Regions from separate parts of the Shewanella sp. SP2S2-4 genome, predicted to be linked through region 2. Evidence: predicted binding sites of a transcription regulator. Region 2 holds the regulator's gene; each other region holds the start of a gene.
The links. The regulator LexA, encoded in region 2, represses DNA repair genes until DNA is damaged. The targets are predictions, from matches to a motif close to TACTGTATNNNNATACAGTA.
Positions count from the first base shown of each region.

Region 1: dinG (ATP-dependent DNA helicase DinG) is a predicted target of LexA. The motif match lies at 1,935-1,954, and genes of this name have one in related genera.
Region 3: Q4Q54_RS12715 (DNA topoisomerase III) is a predicted target of LexA. The motif match lies at 1,226-1,245, and genes of this name have one in related genera.

Region 1 is NZ_JAUOER010000002.1:6,993-10,279, forward strand. Features, by position in the region: gene Q4Q54_RS01915 (DNA polymerase II) at 1-1,840, opposite strand, end outside; gene dinG (ATP-dependent DNA helicase DinG) at 1,978-3,287, shown strand, end outside.
Region 2 is NZ_JAUOER010000007.1:62,423-65,709, forward strand. Features, by position in the region: gene coxB (cytochrome c oxidase subunit II) at 1-226, opposite strand, end outside; gene Q4Q54_RS07715 (cell division inhibitor SulA) at 629-1,141, opposite strand; gene lexA (transcriptional repressor LexA) at 1,138-1,758, opposite strand; gene plsB (glycerol-3-phosphate 1-O-acyltransferase PlsB) at 1,919-3,287, shown strand, end outside.
Region 3 is NZ_JAUOER010000014.1:28,067-31,353, reverse strand. Features, by position in the region: gene Q4Q54_RS12715 (DNA topoisomerase III) at 1-1,213, opposite strand, end outside; gene Q4Q54_RS12710 (hypothetical protein) at 1,380-1,667, shown strand; gene purF (amidophosphoribosyltransferase) at 1,877-3,287, opposite strand, start outside.

The DNA.
Region 1 (3,287 bases), on a different contig from region 2:
TCTTAGCCTGCCACTTCGCATTGATATCTTGCGCCAGACTGTTACCCAAGGCGTTAATGTCTGAGAGATCAGGCTCGCTGCCAAGCCAGACAAAGGTCGAATCCGTATCGCCATAAATCACTTGATAGCCCATCTCTTCTATCCATGCACGGGTTTGTTTCATGATTTGATGGCCACGCATCGTGATCGAACTTGCCAACTTGGCATCATGAAACACGCAGCCTTGAGAGCCTAAAACCCCATACAACGAGTTCATGATAATTTTTATCGCTTGGGATAACGGCGCATTGTGCTCACGCTTGGCCTTTTCGCGCTGCTCGGATAGGGTTTGAATTAGCTTAGGTAAAATAGGCTGTTGCCGACTGAAACGGCCGCCGAGAAACCCCGCAACACATTCAGAGTCAGGCAACTGCAAGCCCTCAATCAATCCCTTAGGATCGATCAAAAAGGTGCGAATAATGGAGGGATACAAGCTTTTAAAATCGAACACTAAGATGTGTTTATAAAGACCCGGCACAGAATCCATCACGTAGCCGCCAGGACTTTCAATGCCCTGACTCACAGGCTCTGCTGGAGCGACATAACCCACGCGATGTAGATGCGGTAAATACAAATGATTAAACGCCGCCACCGAAGCCCCTACCCGTCCCAGTTCTAAACCTGTCAGTTCGGCACGCGCGAGGGCAAAATCCCACAATTGAGTGTGAGTAAAAATATCCCACACTAGGCGGCTATCGGTAAGATTGTAATGCGCTAAGGCTTGTTTATCTGTCTTAAACAGCTGGTCAATTTCTTCAACGCGATTATCGACGTTATGAATGGCCTTGCCTTCACCTAATAATTGCCGCGACACAAATTCAAGCGAGAAACGCTCAAAGTGATAAAAAGCCGCCTTAAGCCAATCGATACCATCGAGTACCACACGGCCCGGTAAGACTAAGGTTTCTGGGCGAAATTTATTATCAACCTTCCAATCGAGCTTAGCGCCACCGCGGCCAATGGTGAGTGGAATACGGTGTAATAATGCACGGCGTGACAATAGCGCGAGATCGAAGCTCACCACTGACCAACCGATAATAAAATCAGGATCAAACTCATGGAACCACGCGATTAATCGATGAATAAGTGCAGCTTCATCGACCACCCATTCAATATACTCGGGGGCGTTTGATTCAGCTTCGCCCACCATGATCACTTTTTCATAAGTCTGCTTGAGGCTGCCTTGCCCCTCGGCTTGGCTACTGTCTTGACCATATAGCGCAACCGAATAGAGTAAACCCTCAAAGCTGCATTCAAAATCCAGTGAAATACAGCGTAAATTCACCGCCATTAAGGGGGCAATACTCTTTGCCCGCTCGGCGATAAACACGGGCAGCGAGTTAGCCACAAGACTGTCGCTAGTCGGCGCGAGTATGTTACTCGTCGCAGAGAAATACCCTAAAAATGCCACATCCAGCGCCACAAACCGCTCGATTAAATAACGCTGTTCGGGTCGAATATCGGCTTCAAATAAGGGGATGTCAGCATCTTTAGCGATACGCTGTAAGGTACGTAAACTATTGCTCGATTTGGCATAAACACCACTGACAGCGCCGCCTTTAAAGCTTTTGAGTGCTAATGGCACAAACCGCAATGCTTGACCCGGCGTTTGTAACTGTAGAGCCGCCACATCCGTTTGATGGCAAAAACAAATGTGTTCAGTACCTTGCACTTCCACCAGCACAGGGCCTTGAGCGGTCGCCAGATAATACTGCAATACTAAATTCCCATGACGATGAATCGCATGGCGTGTTAAGACTCGACCTTGTACACTAACGGCCGCGGCAGCCTCTGGCTTCATCGCATGGGTTCCCAAATCGCATAGCTTGTCAATTTAGATGGTTCCTCAATTTAAATGCCGCCAAATGGCAGAAAAGTTTCTTAGGCTATGCAATCACTGTTATTATGTACAGCATTAATTCGATAAAGTAGTGACGCATGTTACCTGACAATGTAAAAACCCAGATCCGCGCCATCTATAAGGATATCGCTACCGCCTTGCCTAATTTTAGGCCGCGCCGCGAACAAAACTATATGGTGGCGGAAATCTCTAAGACCCTCGCCGGCGACTATGACAAAGATAGACGCATTATCGTGGTTGAAGCAGGGACAGGTATCGGTAAATCATTGTCTTATATACTCGGTACCATTCCACTGGCATTAGCGAGCAAGAAAAAAGTCTGTATCGCCACCGCGACCGTCGCCCTGCAAGAACAGTTACTGCATAAAGACTTGCCCTTCTTCCTTGGGCAATCTGGCTTAAATTTCCGCTTTGGCCTAGTCAAAGGTCGACAACGTTATGTGTGTCTATCGAAACTGGCGATGCTCATCGGTGACGACAACAGTACACAAATGGCCATGTGGCAAACTAAGCCTGACAATAGCCAAGTGGCTATGATGCATGGCCTGTTAAAAGACTATAACGAAGGTCGCTGGAACGGTGAAATCGATACCTTAGCCGTGCCGCTGCCCGATCATCTGTGGCAACAAATCGCCTGCGACAAACACAGCTGTCATCGCCAAGTCGCCAGCCACAGAAATTGCCCGTTCCATAAAGCCCGTGAAGATGTCGATACCTGGGACGTGCTCATCGCCAACCACAGCTTGTTATTTGCCGATTTAGAATTAGGTGGCGGCGTGATTTTGCCCGATCCAGAAGACGTGTTTTATGTTATCGACGAGGCACATCACTTACCCATTGTGGCGCGGGACTTCTCCAGTGCGCAGGCCACGCTGAGGGGCGCCTGTGACTGGCTCGAAAAAATTGGCAAAACCTGCGCTAAGTTACAAAACCAAATAAAGAGCAACAACATCATTGCTCCCGCGCAGGCGATGCAAGATCACTTAGGCGATCTTATCGCCCAGCTCAATCAAGTGGCCCACTACTGCGATACCCAGACTAAGCACTTTGCTAATCCTGAAAACCGTCTGCGTTTTGAGCACGGCAAACTGCCTGACTCATTACTCATTCTGGCTGAAAACCTTGCAGTGACCTCTAATCTTGCCCTCAAACAGTTTAATAAAATGCTGTCACTGTTGGCAGAGGCGATTAAAGATGGCGACATTCCTAAACATCAATCCGAAGCACTATTGGCCGAAACCGGATTTATGCTGCAAAGGCTCGAGAATCTACAAAAATTGTGGAAGATGATGGCCAAGGAAGATAAACATAAAGGTGCCCCTATGGCGCGCTGGGTCGAGCTCATCACAGGTAAACAAGTGGATTATCTGTTTAGCGCCTCGCCTAT
Region 2 (3,287 bases):
GCGACGCGACAGCGCCTTTGGATTTTCTGTGATTGATCATGGCGTAAATCATCACGCCAAAGACCACAAGGCCAATGGCGCAGCAGATATACAAGATGGTCATGTGCAAGTGATAAACCTTGCCACTGATCTCGGTTACGCCAGGGGTCATGTTGAACCGCATGTCCGCGGCGGCCAACGGTGGTGCGAATAACACCACGAGTAAACAATACAACAATTGCTTCACAAGACTTCTCCTCTGCCAATTGCGAATAGCAACTACAAAGAAGAGCAACACAGTAAGTCTCAACTCTATGCAAACTCTTCAGTTCCCAAAAAAGCGTTTTTGACTTCAACGTGCGTTGGCGGCTGTTACTTTTAATTAAGTATTGTTACTGCTGGTATTAGCCACGCTGGCACATACGACTGAAATAAATCTGTTCTCTATTTTTAGTGGCATTTTGAACTCGATTACGGCTCGATTTATTTGCCACGGGCGGCGATATATCATCGCCGACTAAATCAACCATACTTGCTGTTTAAATATTGATCAAGATCACTTATTTATCTAATTGTCTGAAAAATTGCCAAAAAAAAGCCTCACATTCATAGGCGAGGCGGCTTTCAAGGTAAAAAAATAAATGAATATTTAATGTACAGCGCTAAAAAAAGATTGTTGGCCGAAGAGATTGCCTTGCTCAATGCGTACGTCGCCATGTAAGTGACTGTTTACGTCTTCAAGCACTATGCCCATGGCGCGAGCACTTTTAGCCACGATTTGCAGGCGACGATTATCGCGTGCATCCAGTGATTGGGTCCAAGTAATAACTGCACTGGACGTACCACTTGTTAAGGCTTTTTCCATCGCCCACAGGGTTTCGACTTCATCTTTAGCGTGCACCAGCAAGACTCTGTCCATACGCACGCCTGCATTGGCGAGCATTTGTTTGTAGCCAATACTCGGCGGGTTGATGAGCACTAACCAACGGCCCTGTTGGCTTAACTGGGCGAGTTGCGCGCTTAGATGGATTAATTCTTGGCGACCTTGAGTCTTCGTTGGCATGCAGGCGATAGGTGCATGGTGCCAGTCATAGTCGGCATCACGGACTTCATCGAGCCACAAGCCTGGGTGGCGGGGTGCATTGCCAAGTAGTTTGTTCATAGCCAATCTCCATTACGGATCACACCGACGGCGAGTCCTTCAATTGTTAAACTTTGATAGCCTAAATCCACTTTAATCGGGGAATAGTCTTCATTTTCGGCGTGTAGATAGACTACATTACCTTTTTTTTCGAAACGTTTAACAGTGACATCGTCGTCGACTCTCGCGACAACCACTTGACCATTTCTAGCTTGTTGTACTTTATGAACTGCCAGCAAATCTCCTTCGAGAATGCCGATATTCTTCATGCTGTCGCCTTTAACCCGCAGTAAGAAATCGGCGGCGGGATGGAACATGCTCGGGTCGACTTGGTAGTACTGTTCGACATGTTCTTGGGCAAGAATAGGTTCGCCAGCAGCCACTTGACCGATAAGTGGTAAACCTGTTTCAGTTAAATCTTCGACTTCCGCAGGTAGGCGAATGCCCCGCGAAGTGCCCGGCATGATCTCAATGCAGCCCTTTTTCGCCAACGCTTTAAGATGCTCTTCAGCCGCATTGGCGCTCTTAAAACCTAAACGGGTCGCGATTTCTGCCCGTGTGGGTGGCATGCCAGTATCGGCAATATTTCGTTTAATTAGCTCTAAAATTTCAGCTTGGCGTGGCGTCAAAGGTCTCATGGTGTTTCCTGTTTTTCTATACAGTTACTGTTAGTATATACAGTATTATTTGCAGCGCAAGTATTAACCACTTTTTAGCTATGTTGGAGAGAATTAGCGAATATTACCCATAGTCTGGTATTCTACCGGGCTAGTAAACGTACTTAATTGCATAAGAATAATGCCTAAACACGACTCTCTTTGGTTGAAATCATTACGCTGGATCCAAAAACACTTAGTGCACACTATTGTTGTGCCTCAGGATCCCTTTGCCGATCTGAATCTGGATGCCTCCAGACCCCTTGCTTATGTGATGAAAACGGAATCGCTGAGTGACATCGCTGCCCTGAGTGAAATAACGGCTAAGTTAGGACTACCGAGCCCCTATGAGCCTTTAGTGGCAAATGGTGTGATTGCGCCTCGGGTTGTCTGCCTTCAAGGGCGTAAGCCGCTGTTTGGTGAGCGTGCCGGTAACGAGCCTTTCCTCGAATGCTTTATGCGTTTGTTGGCCGTGCATAAGGAACGCCCTGAATTAGACATTCAACTAGTGCCCGTGAGCCTGTATTGGGGCCGCACGCCAGGGAAAGAAGACGACACTATGAAGGCGGCTGTGTTTGAGCGGGAAAACCCGACTTGGCTGCGCAAATGCTTGATGATTTTATTCTTAGGTCGACATAACTTCGTACAGTTTTCAAATGCGGTATCTCTGCGATACATGGCCGACGAACACGGCACTGACATGGGGATTGCCCATAAATTAGCGCGGGTCGCGCGGGTGCATTTCCGCCGTCAACGTAAGGTGATGACAGGGCCTGTGCTGCCAAATCGCCAAGCACTGTTTCATTCGCTGCTCAAATCCGAGTCCTTGCGTAAAGCGATTCAAGAAGAAGCGGCCAACAAAAAGATTTCTGAGACCCAAGCGCGCGAGACGGCTATTGAGTATCTCGATGAAATTGCTGCCGATTACTCAGATAGCTTAGTGCGTATTGCCGAGCGTTTCTTAACTTGGTTGTGGAACAAGCTTTACAGCGGGATCAACATTAAAGGCGCCGAGCAAGTTCGCCAGCTGCACCATGATGGTCACGAGATCGTTTATGTACCTTGCCATCGCAGCCACATGGATTACCTGCTGTTATCGTATATTTTGTATTATCAAGGCATGGTTCCGCCGCACATTGCTGCTGGTATTAACCTCAACTTCTGGCCCGCGGGACCTATGTTTCGTCGCGGTGGTGCCTTCTTTATCCGCCGTAGTTTTAATGGCAACAAGCTGTATACCGCAGTATTCCGTGAGTATTTAGACCAACTGTTTGCTAAAGGTTATTCGGTGGAATACTTCTCCGAAGGCGGCCGCTCACGTACCGGTCGTCTATTGGCGCCAAAAACCGGCATGATTGCTATGACGATGAACAGCGTGCTGCGCGGTATCGAGCGTCCGGTAACATTGGTGCCTGTGTATTTAGGCTATGACCATGTGATGGAAGTGGCGACGTACCATAAAGAGTTAAGTGGTAAGAAAAAGAAAAAAGAATCTGTGTGGCAGGTGTTTG
Region 3 (3,287 bases), on a different contig from region 2:
ATAACTGCCTCTCACGCTGACTCAAGCTGGATAAGTTAGCCGTCTTCTCGGTAGGAACAATGGCGTGGTGGGCATCCACTTTTTTATCATCCCATGCCTTGGATTTAAACCGTGGTTCGGGGGCATCGGCGCCTTGCAATAACTCAGCGGCACCGCTGCTAATCGCCTTAAGAACCGACGACGCTAAGCTATGTTGCTCGACGGGCAAATAACGGCTGTCGGAGCGAGGATAGGTAATGAGTTTATGGCGCTCATACAAACTCTGGCAGGTATCGAGCACGTCCTTAGCACTCATGCCAAACCGTTTTGCCGCATCAATTTGAAGCGCGGACAAGCTGTAGGGCAATGGCGGATTCTGTTTCTTGTCCTTAGCCACTAATTGAGTCACTAAGGCAGGTTTATCACTGATGCGACTCACCACATTTTGCGCTAACCCTCTGGCTAGTACTCGCCCTTCTTCGTCCATATACGGCTGACAAGCTTCGCTGGGTTGCCACTTAGCACTGAAGGCTTCCTGCTTTTCGGTCGCCAAATGCGCTAGCACTTCATAGAAAGGTTTAGATTGAAAATTGGCAATCTCTTCATCACGGCGCACCACTAGCCCGAGTAAAGGCGTTTGCACTCGCCCGACGGACAATACGCCTTGATAACCAACCTTTTTACCTTGGATGGTATAAGCGCGCGTCATATTCATGCCGTAGAGCCAATCGGCACGACTACGGGCTAAGGCCGATGTGGACAAAGGAATAAATTCGCGATTACTGCGCAGCTGCGTTAGCGCCCGTTTTACGGCTTGTGGGTTTAAGTCGCTGATCAGTAAACGCTGAGTTTGATGTAACTTGTCACCCCTCACGCCAAGATAGGCAATCACTTCATCCACGAGTAACTGCCCTTCACGGTCGGGATCGCCCGCATTGACCAGCATGTTGGCTTGTTTGACTAATCGTTTTAGCACTGTGAGTTGACTGCGAGTTGCGGCCTTAGGTTTTAGTTGCCACTTGTCTGGAACTATTGGCAAGTGCTCGAATTTCCACGACTTAAATTCGGGATTATAGGCATCAGGTTCTGCTTGTTCGAGCAAGTGACCGACACACCAAGACACGCAATCGCCATTGGCGGCTTCAATAAATCCATCGCCTTTTTTATGGGGTTTAGGCAATACATCGGCAATGGCCCGCCCTAGGCTAGGTTTTTCAGCGATATAGAGGATCATACAAACACCAAGCACTGGATATAATTACAGTATAATTTAGCCCAAACGCCCGTTGAGTGCAAATTTCTGTGACAAACCGAGCTTAAATACCAAAGCTAAAGTGTAAATTCAATTGCGAATAGTTCTCAACAACTACTAGAATGCACTAAATTTTAGAGGAGTGGCTATGAGACAGTTTGCAATAAATGCGCGGCAGGCGATGACAATCAGTCCAGCATTGATATTAAGATTCAATCAGTTACTGCTATTCCATAGCCTGATGTTACTCGCGATAAGCATGCTCACCAGCACTTGGCTGGGACAAATGAAAATCATCAACATGCCTTTAGCTTGGGGATTCATGCTAGTAATGCCCATTGCGGTGAGTTTATCGCTACTGCTAAAACACCAAGTCACCCGCCATAGCTTAAGCAGCTTATTCGGGGTGTGGATGCTGCTGTGGATCTGGGGATAAACACGACAAAACCTATGGCTGAAAAGATCAGCAGCCTCGCTGCTCCAACAATGGATTGAGTACTCGGATGTCGAGAACAAACACTCATAGATGTTCCCCCCTCGCCCAATCGCGATACCTTTCCCAAGTGGCGGTTAACGCTCCATAAAAAAGCCATAAAAAAAGCCAATGACATTATCACTGGCTTTTTATCCGCCTAACGTTTCACCTTATGGGTGACAGACGTTATGCAGCTCTAAATTAGTACCGATATCTTTGTTACGATCCGCTTTAGCATCGTCATTACGCAGTTGCGTCAAGTGATCTAAATACGCTTGATCCACATCGTTAGTGATGTAATGACCATCAAAAACTGAGGTTTCGAAACGTTTAATCGCTGGATTTTCCATTCTTACTGCTTCGATTAAATCAGGTAAGTCTTGGAAAATAATGCCATCGGCACCAATTAACTTGGCGATTTCATCGGCATCACGGCCATGGGCGATCAACTCGTTTGACGTTGGCATGTCGATACCATATACGTTCGGGAAACGAATTTCCGGCGCGGCAGAGGCAAAGTACACTTTCTTGGCACCCGCTTCACGGGCCATTTCGATGATTTGCTCAGACGTCGTACCGCGAACGATAGAGTCGTCCACCAGCAAGACATTTTTGCCTTTGAATTCAGTGTTAATCGCATTCAACTTGCGACGCACTGACTTCTTACGTTCCTGTTGACCCGGCATGATAAAAGTACGGCCAATATAACGGTTTTTCACAAAACCTTGGCGGTACGGTAAGTCCATGCAACGGGCAATTTCTAGCGCGATATCGCAAGAGGTTTCAGGAATAGGGATCACCACATCGATGTCGTGATCGTACCATTCTTTCTTAATCTTCTCGCCAAGCTTAGCGCCCATGTTTACGCGACTGGCATAAACAGACACTTTATCGATAGTCGAATCTGGACGGGCAAAATAAACGAATTCGAAGATACAAGGGGCGTAGCTAGGTTCTGCTGCACATTGACGGGTATACAGCTGACCATCAATTGACACGTAAATCGCTTCACCTGGCGCCACATCACGCATCACTTCAAAACCGACGGCATCGAGTGCCACGCTTTCAGAAGCGACCATATATTCAGTACCCGTTGGCGTTTCGTGCTTACCTAACACCAGAGGACGAATACCAAATGGGTCACGGAACGCGACTAAGCCTTGGCCGATGATCATAGCCACAACCGCGTAGGCACCACGAGCTTGTTGGTGTACGTTAGCGACCGCATCGAACACTTCTTCCGACGTCAGGGTCAAGCTAGTGGTTTTTTGCAGTTCGTCGGCCAACAGGTTAAGCAACACTTCAGAATCCGAAGTGGTGTTCACATGGCGACGTTTTTTGATCAGCCCTTCGGCTAATTCGACTGTATTGGTTAAGTTGCCGTTGTGGGCTAAAGAGATCCCAAATGGCGAGTTAACATAGAAAGGCTGCGCTTCAGATGCGCTTGAACTGCCCGCAGTTGGATAACGCACATGGCCAATACCTGCATTACCTTGTAGGCGTTGCATGTGTTTGACTTCAAAAACGTCTTTGACCAGACCATTGGCTTTACGCAGTCTGAAAGCACCACGATCAATGGTC